DNA from 3 places in the Streptomyces sp. NPDC107517 genome. Region 1 is predicted to be linked to each of the others. Evidence: predicted binding sites of a transcription regulator. Region 1 holds the regulator's gene; each other region holds the start of a gene.

Region 1 (6,537 bases):
AAGGCGGCCTCGTCCAGCTCGATCTCGAGCCGGATCATGGCGTCCTGGCCGCGGCGCGTGCGCGACCGGGGACCACGCTGGGACGCCGTTCCGAAGAACGCGTCCATGATGTCGGAGAAGTTCCCGAAGCCACCGGCGCCGAAGCCGCCGGCCCCGCCTCCGCCCGCCTGCGAGAGCGGGTCGCCACCGAGGTCGTAGACCTGCTTCTTCTGCGGGTCCGACAACACCTCGTAGGCGGCGTTGATCTCCTTGAACCGCTCCTGTGTCTTCGGGTCCGGATTCACATCCGGGTGAAGCTCACGGGCCAGCCTGCGGAAGGCCTTCTTGATCTCGTCCTGGGAGGCGTCGCGGCGCACGCCGAGTACGGCGTAGTAGTCCGTGGCCACTTACGACTCCGCCAGGATCTGTCCGACGTAACGTGCCACTGCGCGTACTGCTCCCATCGTTCCCGGGTAATCCATGCGGGTCGGTCCGACCACGCCGAGTTTGGCGACTGCCTCGCTGCCCGAACCGTAGCCGACCGAGACCACGGAGGTGGAGCTGAGTCCCTCATGGGCGTTCTCGTGACCGATCCGTACGGCCATGCCCGAATCGTTTACCTCACCAAGGAGCTTGAGGAGCACGACCTGCTCCTCAAGGGCCTCCAGGACGGGCCGGATGGTGAGGGGAAAGTCATGTCCGAAGCGGGTGAGATTGGCGGTGCCGCCGATCATCAGCCGCTCCTCGGTCTCCTCGACGAGTGTCTCCAGGAGAGTGGAGAGCACCGTCGAGACCGTGCCGCGGTCCTCCGCGTCGAAGGACTCCGGCAGGTCCTGCACCAGCTGCGGGACGTCCGCGAAGCGGCGTCCCGCGACCCGGCTGTTGAGCCGGGCCCGCAGATCGGCGAGAGAGGTCTCGCCGAACGGCGCCGGGCAGTCGATCATCCGCTGCTCGACGCGGCCCGTGTCCGTGATCAGTACGAGCATCAGACGGGCGGCGGCGAGCGAGAGCAGTTCCACGTGGCGCACGGTGGACCGCGTCAGGGACGGGTACTGCACCACGGCGACCTGCCGCGTCAGCTGCGCGAGCAGCCGCACGGTCCGGCCGACGACGTCGTCGAGGTCGACGGCGCCGTCGAGGAAGTTCTGGATGGCGCGGCGCTCGGGCCCCGTCATCGGCTTGACCGCCGTCAGCTTGTCCACGAACAGGCGGTACCCCTTGTCGGTGGGGATCCGCCCGGCGCTCGTGTGGGGCTGGGCGATGAAGCCCTCCTCCTCGAGCGCCGCCATGTCGTTGCGCACCGTCGCCGGTGAGACGCCGAGACTGTGCCGCTCGGTGAGCGCCTTGGAGCCGACCGGCTCCTCGGTCCCCACGTAGTCCTGGACGATGGCGCGCAGCACTTCGAGCCTGCGTTCACTGAGCATTCGCGCGCACCTCCAGCTGTGTCGTCCGCGGCTGGCACTCGGTGCGGCCGAGTGCCAATGGTCTCCGGGTCAGTGTACGGCCGGTGGGTACGGGCCCGGCAAGGGCGCTAGCGTCGGACCCATGGACGACCTGGACTGGAATGAGGTGGGCTGGGAGGAGCTGTCCGCTCGGGCGGGGCGGATCCGGCTGGCGGGCTGGGACTGCACGACGGGCCTTGTGGTGGGCGACGGGGCGGCGTTGCTGATCGACACGGGTTCATCACTTCGTGAGGGTGCGGCGCTGCGGGCGGACACCCGGCGCCTCATCGGCCCGCACGCGCGCGTGACGCATATCGCGCTGACGCACCCCCATTTCGACCATGTTCTGGGCACGGCGGCGTTCGCCGGTGTCGAGGTGTACGGCGCCGCGGGCATCGACACGGTGTTCACGCGGGGCCGCGACGAACTGCGGGCGTCCGCGGTCGCGCACGGCGTGCCGCGCGAGGAGGCGGCCGATGCGGTGGACGTGCTCGTCGTGCCGCACCACCGGGTGTGCGGGGAGTGGACGCTCGATCTGGGCGGCGGGCTCCAGGTGCTGCTCGCGAACGTGGGCCCGGCGCACAGCGGGCACGACCTGGCGGTCCTGGTGCCGGGCACGCCCGAGGTCGTGTTCTGCGGCGACCTGGTCGAGGAGTCGGGCGAGCCGCAGGCGGGCCGTGACGCGGTGCCGTCGCGCTGGCCGGCCGCCCTCGACCGGCTGCTGGAACTGGGCGGCGAGGACGCCGTGTACGTCCCCGGGCACGGAGCCGCGGTGAATGCGGAGTTTGTCCGTGCGCAGCGCGCCGCACTGGCGGCGCGTTTCGGCGTGTCGTAACCGCACGGCAGTTCGCACTCCTATCGTCTGCACCATGCTCCCACCCGTCTCCCGCCACCGCCCTTCCCACGAGGGCCCTTCGGGCCCGCGGCACCGTCAGTATTCCCCTGACCTCACCCCACCCTGGACGAAGCAGCAGGCCGCGCCCGAGGTGGCGGCGGACGTGGATCTCGTGGTCGAGGAGGTCACGACCGGGTTCTGCGGGGCGGTCGTCCGCTGCGAGAAGACGGCCCAGGGCCCGACGGTGACCCTGGAGGACCGCTTCGGCAAGCATCGGGTGTTCCCCATGGACCCGCGCGGCTTCCTGCTCGAAGGCCGGGTCGTCACCCTCGTACGTCCCGTGGCCGCGGCGCCCGTACGTCCCACGCGCACGGCCTCCGGGTCGCTCGCGGTCCCCGGGGCGCGGGCGCGGGTCGCGCGGGCCGGGCGCATCTATGTCGAGGGCCGGCACGACGCGGAGCTGGTGGAGCGGGTCTGGGGCGACGACCTGCGCATCGAGGGTGTGGTCGTGGAGTACCTGGAGGGCGTCGACGACCTGCCCGCGATCGTCGCCGAATTCGCTCCGGGGCCGGACGCGCGGCTCGGCGTCCTCGTCGACCATCTGGTGCCCGGCTCGAAGGAGTCACGGATCGCGGCGCAGGTCACCGGCGAGCACGCGCTGGTCGTCGGTCACCCCTACATCGACGTGTGGGAGGCCGTGAAGCCGTCGGCCGTGGGCATCCGGGCGTGGCCCCGGGTGCCGCGCGGCCAGGACTGGAAGACGGGCGTGTGCCGGGCGCTCGGCTGGCCGGAGAACACCGGCGGCGCCTGGCAGCACATCCTGTCGCGGGTGCGCAGCTACCGCGACCTGGAGCCCGAACTCCTGGGCAGGGTCGAGGAGTTGATCGACTTCGTGACGCTGCCCGCGGACCCGGCCTAGGGAGTGCCCGCGAGCCGCCTCAGTCGACGAGGTCGCGGACGACCGCGTCGGCGAGGAGCCGTCCGCGCAGGGTGAGGACGGCACGCCCGGACTCGTACGGGGCCGCTTCGAGCAGGCCGTCCGCCAGGGCCCGGCCTGCGGCGGCGCGGCCGGCCGGCTTCAGGAGCGACAGCGGGCAGCCCTCCAGGAGGCGCAGCTCCAGCAGAATGCGCTCGACGCGCCGGTCCTCGTCCGAGAGGAGCTCGCGACCGGCGCCGGGCGAACGCCCCTCGGCGAGACGTCCGGCGTAGGCGCCCGGGTGCTTCACGTTCCACCAGCGCACCCCGCCGACGTGGCTGTGCGCGCCGGGGCCCGCGCCCCACCAGTCGGCGCCGCGCCAGTACAGCTCGTTGTGCAGGCAGCGCCCGGCGTCGGTGGTGGCCCAGTTCGACACCTCGTACCAGTCGAAGCCCGCACCGCCGAGGACCTCGTCCGCGATCAGATAGCGGTCCGCGTGGACGTCGTCGTCCGTCATCGGGACCTCACCGCGGCGGATGCGCCGGGCGAGCTGGGTGCCCTCCTCGACGATCAGCGCGTACGCCGACACATGGTCGGGCCCGGCGCCGATGGCCGCCTCCAGCGAGGCCCGCCAGTCGTCGTCGCTCTCGCCGGGGGTGCCGTAGATCAGGTCGAGGTTGACGTGGTCGAAGCCCGCGGCGCGCGCCTCGGCGACGCAGGCCTCGGGGCGGCCGGGGGTGTGGGTGCGGTCGAGGATCTTCAGGACGTGCTGCCTGGCGCTCTGCATGCCGAAGGAGATCCGGTTGAAGCCGCCCTCGCGGAGGGTCTCCAGGTAGGCGGGGCCGACGGACTCGGGGTTGGCCTCCGTCGTCACCTCGGCGTCGGGCGCGAGCCCGAACTCGTCACGGATCGCCCCGAGCATGCGCACGAGGTCGTCGGCCGCGAGGAGCGTCGGGGTGCCGCCGCCGACGAAGACGGTGCGCACCTGGCGCGGGTCGTCGCCGAGAACCTTGCGGGCGAGGCGGACCTCGTCGACGAGGGTGTCCGCGTAGTTGTCACGCGAGGCGAGCACACCACCGGAGCCGCGCAGCTCGGTCGCGGTGTACGTGTTGAAGTCGCAGTAGCCGCAGCGCGTGGCGCAGTACGGGACGTGCAGATAGAACCCGAGGGGCCGGTCCGCCGCCCCGGCCAGGGCGGAGGCGGGCAGCGCGCCGTCGTCGGGGACGGGCTCACCGTCGGGGAGTGCGGAAGGCATGGACCCATTGTCCCGCAGCCGTGAGGTTGTCCTCACGGCCGCGGCCGTGAGGACTCACCGGGCCTGCAGCACCAGCAGCGCCAGGTCGTCGTCCGGTGGGCTTTCGGAGAATTCGTGGACCAGGCGTCTGATCCGTTCGGCGAGCAGAGGTGCGGTGAGGCCCGCGCAGCCGGCGAGGGCGTGGGAGAGGCCGTCGCCGTCGTCGAACTGGCGGTGGCCGTCCCGGCGCTCCGTCACCCCGTCCGTGACGCACAGGAGGGTGTCGCCGTCGTGGAGGACGAGGCTCTCACTGGTGTAGCCGGGATCGTCGACGACGCCGAGGAGCACCTGGGGCTCGGCGGCGCTCTCGACCAGGCCGTCGGGCCGCAGCAGGAGCGGCAGCGGATGTCCGGCGGAGGCCAGGGTGCAGTGCGTTCCGTCCCCGGTGGGCACCAGCTCCCCGTAGAGCAGGGAGAGGAAGCGGGGCGCGCCCTCGGATGCGAGGCCCTGGCCGCCCGCGGCGGCGAGCGCGCGGGCAGCCGCGTCGGCCGCCTCCGTGGCGTCGTCGAGGAGGAGCCGGTTGAGCCGGTCGAGGACCTCGGCGACCTGGTAGCCCTCGCGGGCGAGCAGCCGCAGCCAGGGCCGGGCGAGGCCGATGACGACGGCCGCCTCGGGGCCCTTTCCCTGGACGTCGCCGAGCGCGAAGCACCAGCGGCCGTCGCCGGCGGGGAACACGTCGTAGAAGTCGCCGCCCGGGCCGCCCGCGTCGCGCGGCTCGTACACGAGCGCGGACTCGATGCCGGGGATCTCCGCGACGGCGGAGGGCAGCAGTCCGCGCTGGAGGATGCGGCTGATGGTGGCCTGCCGGGTGTAGCGGCGGGCCGCGCTGACGGCGAGGGCGACGCGGCGGGCGAAGTCCTCGACGAGGCCGGTGACCTCGTCGGGGAAGCGCGTCAGACCGGCTCGTCCGATGAGGAGGGTGCCCACCGCGCGGCCGCCCGCGCTGAGGCGGTAGGCGAGCGCGGCGCCCGCCGGGTCGCCGCCGAGGCTCTCGAAGGGCCACGGCACGGGGACGGCCGCGCTTCGCGCCGCGTCGGTGGGCTGCGGCGGGTCCTTCTCCAGGATCTTGCGGAGTTCCTCCATGCGGTTCTCGCTGGTGTGCCAGACGCGGGCGAGGCGGGGCGAGGCGAGGGCGCCGGTGCCACGGCCCGCACGGTCGGCGGCGCCCCGGTCGGGCCTGCCGTCCTCGTCGTCGAGCCAGACGGCGCACCAGTCGGCCATGCGCGGCACCAGCATCTGTCCGGCGAGTGAGGCGACCTGGTCCTCGTCGAGCTGTCCGGCGAGCAGGTCGGAGGCCTCGGCGAGGAAGGAGAGCGCCCCCCGGTTGACCCAGTCCTGGTCATGGGGGAAGCGGCGCGGGGTGGGAGCCAGTAAGTCCGCGGCGCGCAGCCCGCGCTGAAAGGTTCTTGCGCCGGGGTACGCCTCGGGGTCGTCGCCGCGCCGGCCGGCCTCGTCGACGGGGAGGCGGGCCCAGACGGTCTTGGTGCCGGGCTGGTACGTGATGCCCCAGGCGTCGGAGAGAGAGGCCACGAGGCGCAGCCCGCGCCCGCACTCGGGGGTGTCGGGGCCCATGTCGATGCGGTCGCTGCGGACGGCGCGGGCGGGGTGATGGTCGGAGACCTCGATGACGAGGGCGGTGGGCCCGCACGCGCCGTCCGGGTCGTCGGGGTGACCGGTTTCGAGGCGGCACAGCAGCTCGACATTGGTGCCGGCGTGGACCACGGCGTTCGTGACGAGTTCGCTGAGTACGACCACGGCGTCGTCGGCGAGCCGGTCGCCGCCGCCGGACGTGGCGGTCGGTCCGAGCTCGGCCCAGTCGGCGAGAGCGCCCCGTACGAAGCGGCGCGCCGCAGCCGGGGCCAGGGGGTTTCCGGGCAGCGAGGTCCGCACGACGGCCGGTGCTCCCGGGGGACGGGAGGGCTCGTCGGTGGCGTACGTGGTCTCCCGTTGCAGCGGAATGGACCCCACGGTGCGGCTCCTGAGCAGTTCGGGCGATGACGCCTCAGGCGACACGGAACAGAGTGACAGACTGATCCCGCCCATAAGCACCGAGTTACCGAAGTGGGCCACC
Region 2 (6,537 bases), on a different contig from region 1:
CCGGCGACTCCGGCGACTCCGGTACGGAGCTGACCCGCGCCCCCGCCGCCACGACCCTGCCCCCTTGGCCACCGGAGCCCTGCCCTTCACCGGCGCCGACTCCGGCCCCTGTGCCCGCCGCCACGACGTCGACCCGGTCGCCCGGCCGCAGCAGCCGCACCGCCGCCGCGTCCGCGATCCGCACCGGCGCGGACACCATCACGACCGACCGCCGCACCCGCTCCCGCCCGGACGGGGACTCCGAGGAGCCCGACCCGGCACCGGACGATCCGGCACCCGACGACCCCGCCCCAGCCGGCCCAGCCCCTGAAGGCCCCGCCACCACCACCGCCGCCGTGACGGCGAGCCCCGCGGCGAGCGCCCGCCGCCGGTGCCGGCTCGCGCCGCGCGCCCGCCAGCGCCCGCCGTGCACCCGCAGCGGCGCGAAATGCGGGACTTCGCACGTCGGGGGAGTGCTGAACGGGGACATGGGCGACCACCACCTGGATCGAGAGGCATCGAAAGTCTCGGAGCGCGACGCAAGCTCGAAAGCTCGCCTCGCGCTCCACGATCCAGGCCCGCTTCGATTCCTGCTGAGGCCCGTGTACTACTCGCCGGTTGCGGACAACTCCCTCACCCGAAGGTGAAGTTCAGCCACTCTCCCTGCCGGGTCACGGCAGCACGATCCCCGGATCCATCCCCCCGAGCGCCTCCCTGCACGAGCAGTCCCGCTCGCCCTCCGCCGGCAGCTCCGCCACCGCGTCGAAGAGCACCGCCCGCAGCCGGTCCACATTGGCGGCGAAGACCTGGAGGACCTCTTCGTGCGAGACGCCCTCGCCCGACTCGGCGCCCGCGTCGAGGTCGGTGACCAGGGTCAACGACGTGTAACAGAGCTCGAGTTCACGCGCGAGCATCGCCTCGGGGTGGCCGGTCATGCCGACCACCGACCAGCCCTGGGAGGCGTGCCAGAGGGACTCGGCGCGGGTCGAGAACCGCGGCCCCTCGACCACGACGAGCGTCCCCCCGTCCACCGGCTCCCAGTCGCGTCCGCGCGCCGCCTTCACGGCGGCCCGACGCCCGGCCGGGCAGTACGGGTCGGCGGGCGACACGTGCACCACGTTCGGCACACTCCCGTCCGCCAGCGGCTCCCCGTCGAAGTACGTCTGCGCGCGGGCCTTCGTCCTGTCCACGAACTGGTCGGGCACCAGGAGTGTCCCCGGTCCGAACTCGGGCCGGAGCCCGCCCACGGCGCACGGGCCGAGAACCTGCCGGACGCCCACTGAGCGCAGGGCCCAGAGGTTGGCGCGGTAGTTGATGCGGTGCGGCGGCAGATGGTGGCCGCGGCCGTGGCGGGGCAGAAAGGCGACCTTCCGGCCCGCGATCTCGCCGAGGAGGAGCGAGTCGCTCGGCGCTCCGTAAGGGGTGTCGACCTGGACCTCGGTCACGTCGTCCAGGAACGAGTAGAAGCCGGAGCCGCCGATGACCCCGATCTCGGCCGTGACCTGTGTGTTCGCCTTGTTCGCCGTGCCCGGGACTGTATTCGCCATGTCCGGCACAGTATCCGCCCGGGAACGCCGAGAACCCTGTCGTCGCAGGACGACAGGGTTCCGTAAGAACTTGGCCGGAGCGGCCGAGCGGCCTTAGGCGGCGGAAGAGCTCGAGGACGAGCTCGAAGAAGAAGACGAAGCGGAGGCCGAGGACGTCGACGCGGAGGACGACTTGGAGTCCGAGGACGAAGACTTCGTGTCCGGGGTCGACTTCGCGGACGACGACGCCGGCGAGCTGCTCGACGAGGAGCCGCGGCTGTCGTTGCGGTAGAAGCCCGATCCCTTGAAGACGATGCCGACCGCCGAGAACACCTTCTTGAGGCGTCCGTCGCAGCTGGGGCACACGGTCAGGGCGTCATCGGTGAACTTCTGCACCGCCTCGAGGCCCTCGCCACACTCGGTGCACTGGTACTGGTACGTCGGCACTTGCTTCCTCCTGGCACTCTCACTCGATGAGTGCTAACGATCGTCCATATTAACCCGTGACAGACGCTGAACGGAGTAACGTACGTCACCTGTCTCCGGACGGCGGTCAGGGCTTGACCGTCATGAGGGCCTTTACGCCTGAGTGAGGAGCTGCTTGGCGGCGGAGTCACAGTGACGTATTCCGCGAAGAAAAAAGAATGCTGTCACATCTCACCGATCGCGACAGGATCGCGATGGGCCACGCCGCGCGTGACTACTTTGGTCACGCGCGGCGGCACCAGCCGCGAACGCAGGGCCGCGAGGAGCAGCACGGCGAGCACCGTGCCGCCCATCGGGACGAGGAATCCGGCGCCGTCCCAGAGGCGGTCCTCCAGCTGGCCGGCGACCGTGACGGCCGCTGCCTGGCCGAGCGCGACCGCCCCCGTGAGCCACGTGAAGGCCTCCGTGCGGGCGGTCGGCGGGACCAGCTTCTCGACGAGCGTGTAGCCCGTGATCAGGGCCGGGGCGATGCACGTGCCCACCAGCAGGCCGACCCCGGCGAGCAGCAGCACCGACTGCGCGGCCCAGAGGCCGGAGGCGGTCACGGCGAGCGCGGTGTAGGCGAGCAGGAGGCGGCGCTGCGGCGCGATCTTCCAGGCGACGGCTCCGCAGACGATGCCGGAGAGCATGTTGCCCGCGGCGAACGTCCCGTAGAGGACACCGTTCAGGCCGGGCTCGCCGATCGACTCGGTGAAGGCGGCCAGGGCGACCTGCATGCCGCCGAAGACGGAGCCGATGCCGAGGAACGCCACGATCAGGACGCGCACTCCGGGGATCCGCAGCGCGGAAACGTGCTCCACGCGTGCGTGGACCTCGCCGGTGGTGCGGGAGGGCTGGGGCTGCGTGCCCCGCTGCGCGGCAAACAGGAGGCCGCCCACGAGCGTCAGGGACGCCTCGGTGACAAGACCGGCGGCGGGGTGCACGCCGGTGCACAGGGCGGTCGCGAACAGCGGGCCGAGGACGAACGTGAACTCGTCCGTGACCGACTCGAAGGCGGCGGCCGTGGTCATGAGGGGTGAGCCCTGGAGCTTGACGCCCCAGCGGGCCCGCACCATGGGACCGATCTGCGGGGTGGAGGCGCCGGTCGGGACCGCCGCGACGAACAGGGTCCACAGGGGGGCGTCGGTGAGCGCGAGCACCGTCAGCAGGAGCACGGACGCCGTGTGCAGCAGGACGCCGGGCACGAGGACGGCGCGCTGCCCGAAGCGGTCGGCGAGCTTGCCCGCGAAGGGGGCGAACAGCGCCATGGAGACGCCGGTGGTGGCGGAGACGGCGCCTGCTGTCCCGTACGAGCCGGTGGTGTGCTGCACGAGCAGGACCGTCGAGATGGTGAGCATCGCGAACGGCTGCCGGGCGGCGAAGCCGGGGAGCAGGAACGTCCAGGCGCCGCGGGTGCGCAGCAGCCGGCCGTATCCGGGACGCTTGTCGGTGACCGTGGCCGAGTGATTCTCTGGCACGGCCCTTGCCTTTCTGCCGCCTGGTAGCGCTGCCCCGGTAGGGGTGTGCGCCGAGAGCCGTCCTCATGCGCCGGGAACCGAGTGATACCGGGGTCCGCGCCAGGAGGGCCTGGGCCATGCAGGGTATGCAAGGGAACCGCGGCCGCTTTGCGGTCGCGCCGGCTCTACATCAGGCAGAGTCGGTGGAACTTCAAGTGTGTACCGACCATGCTAACGGCCGGACGGGCCGCTTTCTTCCGCGTAGCGGAACTTCATCCACCGGCCATCGACCCGCCATCCGCCCGCCGGCGCCCTCCCTGAGCCCGGCACCCCCGCTCTCCGTGTACGCGCTACGGCGCTAGTGCGCCCGCCGTGGGCGTCCCGGGCCGCCCTTTCCCGCCAGCCATCCGGCGAGCTTGCCGCCCTGTGCCACGGCCCGCAGCCGGGCCTCGGCCTCGTCCCGTACCTGGTCCGTCGCGACCACGAGCAGTTCGTCACCGTGCCGCAGGACGGTCGTCGGCAGCGGTACGAAGGACTGCTTGTCGCGCACCACGAGCGTGACGGCGGCGCCCGGGGGCATCCGCAGCTCGCTGACCTCGACGCCGTGCATCCGGGATTCCTTGGGGATCGCCACGGACAGCAGATGTCCGCGCAGCCTCTCCAGGGGCGCCGACTCGATGCCGAGGTCGGCGGCGGGAGCGGAGTCGCTGCCGAGCCGCAGTTTCCGGGCGAGCCAGGGCAGCGTGGGTCCCTGGACGAGCGTGTAGACGACGACGAGCACGAAGACGATGTTGAAGATCCGGGTGCTGTCCTCGACGCCGTTCACCATCGGGATGGTCGCCAGGATGATGGGCACCGCGCCGCGCAGGCCGGCCCAGGACATGAGGGCCTTCTCCTGCCAGGGCATGCGGAACGGCAGAAGGCTGACGACGACCTCCACGGGGCGGGCCACCATTGTCAGCACGAGGCCGATGACGATCGCGGGCCATGCGTCGTCCACGAGGTCGTGCGGGGTGACGAGCAGGCCGAGCAGGACGAACATGCCGATCTGTGCGATCCAGCCGAGCCCTTCGGCGAAACCGCGGGTGGCGGGCCAGTGCGGCAGTTTCGCGTTTCCGAGGACCATCGAGGCGAGGTAGACGGCGAGGAATCCGCTGCCGTGGGCCATGGCTCCGGCGGCGTACGCGGTGACGGCGATGGCCATGACGGCGATCGGGTAGAGGCCGGAGGCGGGCAGCGCGACGTGCCGCAGGCCGAAGGAGCCGAGCCAGCCCACCGCGATCCCGATCGCGGCGCCGATCGCGAGTTCGAGGGTGATCTCGCCGAGGAGGGTGTACCAGTGCTCGATGGGCCCCGCCGTGGAGAAGGCCACCACCAGGATCACCACAGGGGCGTCGTTGAAGCCGGACTCGGCCTCCAGGACGCCCGTCACGCGGGACGGCAGCGGCACCTTGCGCAGCACGGAGAAGACTGCCGCGGCGTCCGTCGAGGACACCACCGCGCCGATGATGAGCGCATGCCGCCACTCGAGCCCCACGACGTAGTGCGCTCCGGCGGCCGTCACGCCCACGCTGATGGCGACGCCGACCGTGGACAGCATGACGGCGGCCGGCAGCGCCGGTTCGATCTCTTTCCACTTCGTGCCGAGGCCGCCCTCGGCCAGGATCACGACGAGGGCCGCGTAGCCGATGACCTGCGTCAGCTCGGCGTTGCTGAACGACACGTTGCCGACGCCGTCCTGACCCATCGCCACCCCGATGCCGAGGTAGAGGAGCAGGCTGGGCAGACCGCTGCGCGAGGAGATGCGCACGGCCGCGACGGCGATCAGCAGGACCAGCGAACAGACGAGCAGGAGCTGGTTGAGGTGGTGGACAGTCAGGGGCTGTTTCCTTCCTCCGAAGGCCGTACGGGGTGGCCCGTACGGGTGCACGGGACGCTGCGGAACGACCAGGTACTTCGTTACCTTACCTAATCGTTAACGCTTTCTTGACGCCCTCCAGGGTGACCTCGGGCGGGTTGGGGCCCCGGGTTCTTGACACCGCGTCCGAGGCCGCCGTGCCCTGCGCCTATGGTTGCTCCAGCGCTCCGTGACCCCACAGCCCGCCTGCAGCCCGCTCTGCCGCTCGCGAAGGACAGCAAGGACAGCGATGCCCTCGAACACCAACGCCTCTTCCGGCCATTCGTCCGGCAAGAAGAAGAAGGGGCGCAGAGCCCGACTGATCGTGATCGTGCTGGTCCTGGCCATTGTCGCGGGCATCGGTTACGGCACGTACTGGAGCGTCAGTACCGTGCGTGCCTCCTTCCCGCAGACAAAGGGCTCGATCAAGCTCGACGGGCTCTCCGGTCCCGTGGACGTGAAGCGGGACTCCTACGGGATCCCTCAGGTCTATGCCTCGTCCGACGAGGACCTGTTCATGGCCCAGGGCTATGTGCAGGCGCAGGACCGCTTCTGGGAGATGGACGTCCGCCGCCATATGACCTCCGGCCGGCTCTCCGAGATGTTCGGCAAGAGCCAGGTCAAGACCGATGAGTTCCTGCGGACGCTCGGCTGGCACCGGGTGGCGCAGAAGGAGTACGACTCCAAGCTCTCGCCCGAGACGAAGAAGTACCTCCAGGCGTACTCCAAGGGAGTCAACGCCTACCTCGCCGGCAAGGACGGCGGGGACATCTCCGTCGAGTACGCGGCGCTCGGGTTCACCAACGACTACGCGCCCCAGAAGTGGACGCCGGCCGACTCCGTGGCCTGGCTCAAGGCGATGGCGTGGGACCTGCGCGGCAACATGCAGGAAGAGATCGACCGCTCCCTGATGACGAGCCGCCTCGGCCCGCAGCAGATCGCGGACCTGTACCCGGACTACCCGTACGACCGGCACAAGGCGATCGTCCAGTCCGGCTCCTACGACAGCGCGACCGGCTCCTACGGGGCGGGCTCCAGCGGGTCCGGAAGTCAAACCGGCACGGGAACGGGCACCGGAACGGGTACCTCCACAGGCACCGGAACCGGAACTGGTACCGGAACCGGCACGCAAGGCGCCACCGGCACCGGTCTCGCGGGCGACACCGAGGCCCCCAACGACCTCCAGAGCCAGCTGACCGGGCTCTCCGACGCC
Region 3 (6,537 bases), on a different contig from region 1:
GCAGCATGTCCTGGATGGAGGAGATCTTGCCCTGGTTGATCAGGATGTACGGGTCCTCGAGCACGGCCTCCATGCGCTCCTGGTCCGTCACGAAGTACGGAGACAGGTAGCCCTTGTCGAAGGCCATGCCCTCGGTGAAGTCCAGCTCGAGCCCGAAGGTGTTGGACTCCTCGACGGTGATGACACCGTCCTTGCCGACCTTGTCCATCGCCTCGGCGATGAGCTCGCCGACCTGCGAGTCCTGGGCGGACAGACCGGCGACGGCGGCGATGTCGGTCTTGTCCTCGATCGGGCGGGCGGTCGCGAGGAGCTCCTCGGACACGGCCTTGACCGCGGCGTCGATGCCCTTCTTCAGGGCGGCCGGGGAGGCGCCGGCGGCGACGTTGCGCAGGCCTTCCTTGACCAGGGCCTGGGCGAGCACGGTGGCGGTGGTGGTGCCGTCACCCGCGATGTCGTTGGTCTTGGTCGCCACCTCCTTCACCAGCTGGGCGCCGAGGTTCTCGTACGGGTCCTCGACCTCGACCTCACGGGCGATGGTGACACCGTCGTTGGTGATGGTGGGTGCGCCGAACTTCTTGTCGATGACGACGTTGCGGCCCTTGGGGCCGATCGTCACCTTGACCGTGTCGGCAAGCTTGTTGACGCCGCGCTCGAGGGCGCGACGGGCGTCCTCGTCGAACTTCAGGATCTTCGCCATGGAGCTGTTAGTCCTCTCGAACGAACTGCGCCCCCGACGCCCGGCATGCTGAGAAAAGTCGCAGCTGAGTAGCGGGGTGCCAGGGGCGCAGAACTAAAACAGTGGGTGAATTACTTCTCGACGATCGCGAGCACGTCGCGAGCCGAGAGGACGAGGTACTCCTCGCCGTTGTACTTCACCTCGGTGCCGCCGTACTTGCTGTACAGCACGATGTCGCCGGTCTGCACGTCGAGCGGCAGGCGCTCACCGTTCTCGAAGCGACCCGGGCCCACGGCGAGGACGACGCCCTCCTGGGGCTTCTCCTTCGCGGTGTCCGGGATGACCAGGCCAGAGGCGGTGGTCTGCTCGGCGTCGAGCGGCTGGACCACAATGCGGTCCTCGAGCGGCTTGATGGCAACCTTGGAGCTGGTGGTCGTCACGATCCGACCTCCCCCTTCGGAGATCACGGGGTTGACTGTCTGAGGTGGCGACCAGGTGGATCCGTCGTCGCGGGTGCCGGACCTGCCCGTCGCTATTGGCACTCTCCAGTGGGGAGTGCCAGGGCCGAGACTATGACTGCGATTAGCACTCGGTCAAGCGGAGTGCCAATTCACTGAGGGCGAGTCCTCCGCACGGCCCCTCCGGCCCGTCCGCCACAGCCCCTACGGCCCCTCCCTCACAGGTAGTTCTCGAGCCTCCCCACCGTGAACCCCTGGGCCTGGATACTGCGCAGCAGCCGCGCCGTCGTCCCGGTCGGCGTCGCGCCGCGCGGCCCGGCACGGTCACTGAACCGAACCCGGACGATGTCACCGGGACGCAGCCGGTCCCCGTCCGCGTAACTCAGGCCCTCGCCCGTCGTCGAGGCGCGCCACAGGACGACGGCACCGACCCCGCACGTGGCGGCCGCACGCAGGGTGTCCTGGTCGTACTCGCCGAAGGGCGGGCGGAAGAGACGGGGGCGGATGCCGAAGCGGTTCTTGAGCCGGTCCTGCTGGCCGCAGATCTCGGCGTGCTGCTCGGCGTACGGGAGCGAGGGCAGCGAGTGGTGGTTCAGGGTCTGGTTCTGCACGCCCGCGCCGAGGGCCCGCAGCGTGCCGAACCGGTCGTGGCCGGGGCCCGCGACGCCGTCCGTGAGGAAGACGCTGACGGGCAGCCTCAGGTCCCGGACCATGTCGGCGAAGCGCGGGTCGCGGTCCACGCCGCCGTCGAAGGTCAGGAAGACGACGCGGTCCCTGGTCCGGACGTGGTCCACGACGGGCGGAAGCGGGTACGGGCCCGGGCCGGGCCCGGCCGCGTGGCGTACCGGAGGTCTGGGCGCCGGGGCGAGCGGCGCGGAGAGCCCCCAGCCGCGATAGGCGTCCGAAGCGCGGCCGCCCTGCGGAGAGTTGAGCGGCGCGGCGTGAGCGGGCGCCCCGGGCGCCGCCTTCCCGGCGCCCAGAGCGCCCCAGGCCGACCCGCGCCCCACGCCGGCGGCCGGTGTGGCCGTCGGTGCCGGGTGGCTCGCGTGGCGGACCTTCTCGGCCGCCTTCCTGCTGAGCCGCTCGATCGGGTCCACGGACGGGGCGCACCCGGTGAGCAGCGCGGAGGCGAGGACACCGGCGGCCAGGGCGGCGGCGAGCAGCCGCCGCGGCCGCCCGGTGCGCGCGGGGACCTGTCGCGCCCGCACGGACCTCACAGGTAGTCCTCCAGCCGGGCCACCGCGTACCCCTTGTCGGTGACGTACTTCATGAGCCGGCGGACCATGTCGGGCATGGTGCCCTTCCACTCGTCGCGGCCGCGGAAGTGGGTCAGGACGATGTCGCCGGGGTGCAGGTCCTGGTCCACCTCGCGCCACTCGATGTGGTCGGCGAACACCTCTTCGTTCCAGATCGGCGCGTACTTGATGCCGCAGGACTTGGCGGCGCGCAGCGTGTCCCGGTTGTAGTTGCCGTACGGCGGGCGGAAGAGGACGGGCCGCTTGCCGTACTGCTCCTCCATGATGTTCTGCATGCCGCAGATCTCGCGTTTCTGCCCCGCGTAGGACAGGCCGGGCAGGTACGGGTGCGTCAGCGTGTGGTTGTTCAGGGTGACGCCGTGGGACTGCATCTTCCTGAAGTAGCCGTAGTCGTCCTCCACCAGGTAGTTGCTGAGGAAGGCGGTGTACGGGATCTTCAGGTCGCTCATCATCTCCAGGAACGCCGGGTCCTTCTCGGAGCCGTCGTCGATGGTGAGGAACACGACCTTGTCCTTGGTGGGCACGGTCGTGAAGACGGGCGGCAGATCCTCCTGGCCGTGGACCTCGAAGCCCTTGCGGGCGCCGATCACCGGCTTGCCGGCGGGCGGGGACGGCGCGAGGAGCGGCGGTTCGGCGAGGCGCCACTTCCTGGCCATCGCGACCCGGGCGGCCCGCGCGGTGCCCGGCTTGCCCCCGTAGGAGTCGAGAGCGTGGGCAGGCGGCCCGTGGAGGGGCTGTTGGCCGGGCGCCGGGCGGACGGCATCCGCGCCGACGGACGCGGCGCACCCGGAGGCCACCGCGCAGGCGGCGAGCCCGGCGAGACCGGTCCGCGTACGGCTGTTCCGGGCCCTTCGACTCAGCGTCCCCTTCATGACCCTTTTGTCGTTTTGTCGTACAAGTCGCATGGCGCCGGATCCTCGCAGCTCGCGGCGCCGATCAGGGCCCGACACCGCGGCCGGGCGCGCACCGTCCACCGACTGGCCCACAATGGGCCTGGTGAACGACCTCGCCTCCTTCAGCTCGCTGCTCTCCGCGGAGGGCCAGGCGCTCCTCGACGACGTACGGGACATCACCCCCGGCCAGGAGCTCGCCGTCGCCACCCGGCTGCGCCGCGACCACCCGGCGGAGCTCGTCTCGGCGGCCATCGCCCAGGCCCGGCTGCGACAGCGCGCCGCGGCCAAGTTCGGCGAGGCGGACGCCGGCCGCATGTACTTCACGGCGAACGGCGTCGAGCAGGCGACCCGCACGAGCGTCGCCACCCACCGCGCGCAGGAGTTCAAGGCGCTCGGGGTGCGCTCCGTCGCCGATCTGTGCTGCGGCATCGGCGGCGACGCGATCGCGCTGGCCCGCGCCGGGATCTCCGTACTCGCCGTCGATCGCGACCCCCTGACCTGCGAAGTCGCCCGGGCGAACGCTCAGGCCCTGGGCCTCGACGGGCTGATCGAGGTCCGCGAGGCCGATGTCACCGAGGTCGACACGGAGCCGTACGACGCCGTGTTCGTCGACCCCGCGCGCCGGGCCGGCAGCAAGGGAGGCGGCCGGATCTTCGACCCGGAGGCGTACTCCCCTCCCCTGTCCTGGGCGGTCGGCGCGGCGCTCGGGGCCCGGCACGCGGCCCTGAAGATCGCGCCCGGCATCCCCCACGAGGCGATCCCCGGCGCGGCCGACGCCGAGTGGATCTCGGACGGCGGGGACGTGAAGGAGGCCGTGCTCTGGTTCGGCACCGAGCCGGGCCGCATGCGGGCGACGCTGCTCCCCGGGCCGCGCGCACTCACCGGCCGCGGCCTCCCCGACCCCGGAGTACGGCCCGTGGGGCGGTACTTGTACGAGCCCGACGGCGCCGTCATCCGCGCCCACCTGGTCGCCGACGTGGCCGAGGAGGTCGGGGGCGGGCTGATCGACGAGACGATCGCCTACGTCACCTCCGACACGCTGCACGCGACGCCGTACGCCACGGCTTACGAGATCACGGACCAACTCCCCTTCAACGTGAAGAAGTTGAAGGCGCTGCTGCGGGAGCGCGAGGTCGGGATCCTGACGGTGAAGAAGCGGGGGTCGGCGGTGGAGCCGGAGGAGCTGCGCCGCAAGGCGCTGCCGAAGCGGCACGGCCCGAACGCGCTGACGGTCTTCCTGACCCGCGTCGCGGGCGCCCCGACGATGCTGCTGGGGGCGCCCGCGCAGCCGGCTACTGGTGGTGCCGGGTCCTGAGCGGCTCCAGGTTCGGCTCGGCACCGATCGGGCCGGTCCGCTCCACCGAGGTGGCGTCACCGCCGTTCGTGCGGGCCAGGAAGGTGCTCCGCCGCGTGCTCTGCGGCTCCACACCGTTGTAGTACGGGTGATAGACGTACTGGCCGCTGCCCGCGCTGATCGCGGCTCCTGAGGCGTCCAGCGCGCCGGCCGCCACGGAAGTGCTGCCGCCGAAGCCGACCGTGAACTGGACGCTCGCGGACTCCCGCATCAGGTAGCTGCTCGTCGCGCTCGACAGGGAGCCGGGCGTGGTCCAGAGCACGGGACCGAACACGTTCATCGCGGAGCCCGCGGACACACCGCCGCGCCAGGAGTCGACCGAGGCGAGCCCCGCCTGGCTCGGCGCGCTCCACCAGAGCTTGGCAAGAGCGGCCGCGGTGCCCTCGTGCCCGGTCCCCGTGACCGGGTAGTAGCTGTACGTCGAGGGCCAGCTGGAGAACGTCGTGTGCGTCAGCGCGTACTTCGCGGACGTCCCCACCGGGATGATCATGGTGTCGTCGGGGTCGAGGCTGTTGAGGTACGACTTCACCGACGAGGTCAGCGTGTTGCCGTCGTTGAGCACGACGCCGCCCGCGCTGCTCGTCCCGTCCGCGCCCGCCGCGACCGACGCCGCCAGCGCCGAGTGATAGTCGGTCCCGGTCGCCAGGAACACGTACTTCGGCGCGCTGGTGATCGACTTGGCCACGGCGACCGAGGTCGAGTAGCGGGAGGTGCCCGCCAGCCGCTTCGGCGTGAAGCCGAGCGCGGTCACCTGCGAGGACACGGTGCTGCTGAGCATGGACGTGCCGCCGACGAGATAGACGTACGCTCCCGGCTTCAGCGTCCGCTTGAGCTCCGCCTTCACCGCGGACGACAGGCCACCCGACGGCGTCATGAGGACCGGCCCGTGCTTCTTGCCCGCGAGGGCGGGTGCCGTGAGCGAGTACGAGGGGCTGTCGCGGTTGATCAGCACCGCCGCCTTGGCGTCCATCAGGCCCGGCTCGCTCTTCCCGACCGTGTTCCACGTCCAGCGCGAGGAGGCGATGTTGGTGCCGTAGGTGTCTGCGCCCCAGACACGGCCCGTGGTGTTCTTGCGCAGCGGCTGCCAGCTGGGGTTGTAGCCGAAGTTGCCCTCCTGGTGACCCGCCACCGCGGTCAGCGTCCCGTCGGCCAGGTCCACGTACTCCGTGGTGTGCACATTCGAGCTGTCGCCCGAGGTGTCCGCGTCGAAGATGATGCGCTCGCCGGTGGGTGACCAGGACGGGTTGGCGTAGCCGCGCGGGCCGTTGGTGATCTGCTTGATGTCCGTGCCGTCGGCGTTCGCTGTGAAGATCTGCGACGGGCCGCCGTCGGGGTACCGGACGAAGGCCAGCCGGGTGCCGTCCGGTGAGAAGGCGGGCTGCTCGCCCTCGGTGAGGATCTGCTTCACCGCCCCGGTCTCGGGGTCGTAGGTCCAGATGCCCTGGTTGTCGTAGCAGCCGTAGTTGATGCGCCGCTCGAACGCGATCACACCCGACATGCTCACGGTCGGGTCGTTGTCGCAGACGGTGGTCGGCTCCTGAGCGCTCGTCAGGAGCGGGCGCGGGGCCCACGAGCCGTCGGAGGGACCGTAGCCGAGCTGGCCGTTCGACGTGAAGAAGATGTACCGGCCGCCCCACCCGTAGGTGAGGTCACTGGGGATGTAGCTGGCATGGAATCCCTCGCCGTCCGGGAGGGTGACCTTGGAGGCACCGCTCGGGCGGATGCTCTGGACGTCCTGCCAGGCGCTGACCAGACGGCTGCCGTCCGGGGCCCAGGCGGACCACTCCCCGTCGTTCGTGTTGGGGACCTGGGTGACGGCGCCCGTGGCCGGGTCGTACAGCTGCGGGCCGTCGAAAAGGATCTTGCCCTCGGTGCCGGGCCAGGGGCCGGCGTCCGCCGA

What was found. Region 1 encodes HrcA, which represses chaperone genes, less so after heat shock. Its sites were predicted from a motif close to TTNGCACTCNGNNNNNCNGAGTGCNAA; they were not measured.
Region 2: the regulator HrcA is predicted to act here: its motif matches at 1,963-1,989, upstream of ACZ67T_RS12595 (FmdB family zinc ribbon protein).
Region 3: the regulator HrcA is predicted to act here: its motif matches at 1,259-1,285, upstream of groES (co-chaperone GroES).

The regions. Positions count from the first base shown of each region.
Region 1 is NZ_JBVJPM010000015.1:47,042-53,578, forward strand. It holds gene dnaJ (molecular chaperone DnaJ) at 1-386, opposite strand, end outside; gene hrcA (heat-inducible transcriptional repressor HrcA) at 387-1,403, opposite strand; gene ACZ67T_RS29760 (MBL fold metallo-hydrolase) at 1,525-2,256, shown strand; gene ACZ67T_RS29765 (DUF3097 domain-containing protein) at 2,291-3,175, shown strand; gene hemW (radical SAM family heme chaperone HemW) at 3,195-4,427, opposite strand; gene ACZ67T_RS29775 (SpoIIE family protein phosphatase) at 4,482-6,434, opposite strand.
Region 2 is NZ_JBVJPM010000004.1:384,455-390,991, forward strand. It holds gene ACZ67T_RS12585 (RcpC/CpaB family pilus assembly protein) at 1-469, opposite strand, end outside; gene ACZ67T_RS12590 (S-methyl-5'-thioadenosine phosphorylase) at 651-1,526, opposite strand; gene ACZ67T_RS12595 (FmdB family zinc ribbon protein) at 1,620-1,952, opposite strand; gene ACZ67T_RS12600 (MFS transporter) at 2,156-3,448, opposite strand; gene ACZ67T_RS12605 (potassium/proton antiporter) at 3,786-5,357, opposite strand; gene ACZ67T_RS12610 (penicillin acylase family protein) at 5,575-6,537, shown strand, end outside.
Region 3 is NZ_JBVJPM010000010.1:134,335-140,871, reverse strand. It holds gene groL (chaperonin GroEL) at 1-697, opposite strand, end outside; gene groES (co-chaperone GroES) at 808-1,116, opposite strand; gene ACZ67T_RS23540 (polysaccharide deacetylase family protein) at 1,353-2,342, opposite strand; gene ACZ67T_RS23535 (polysaccharide deacetylase family protein) at 2,348-3,262, opposite strand; gene ACZ67T_RS23530 (class I SAM-dependent methyltransferase) at 3,387-4,598, shown strand; gene ACZ67T_RS23525 (cell wall-binding repeat-containing protein) at 4,576-6,537, opposite strand, start outside.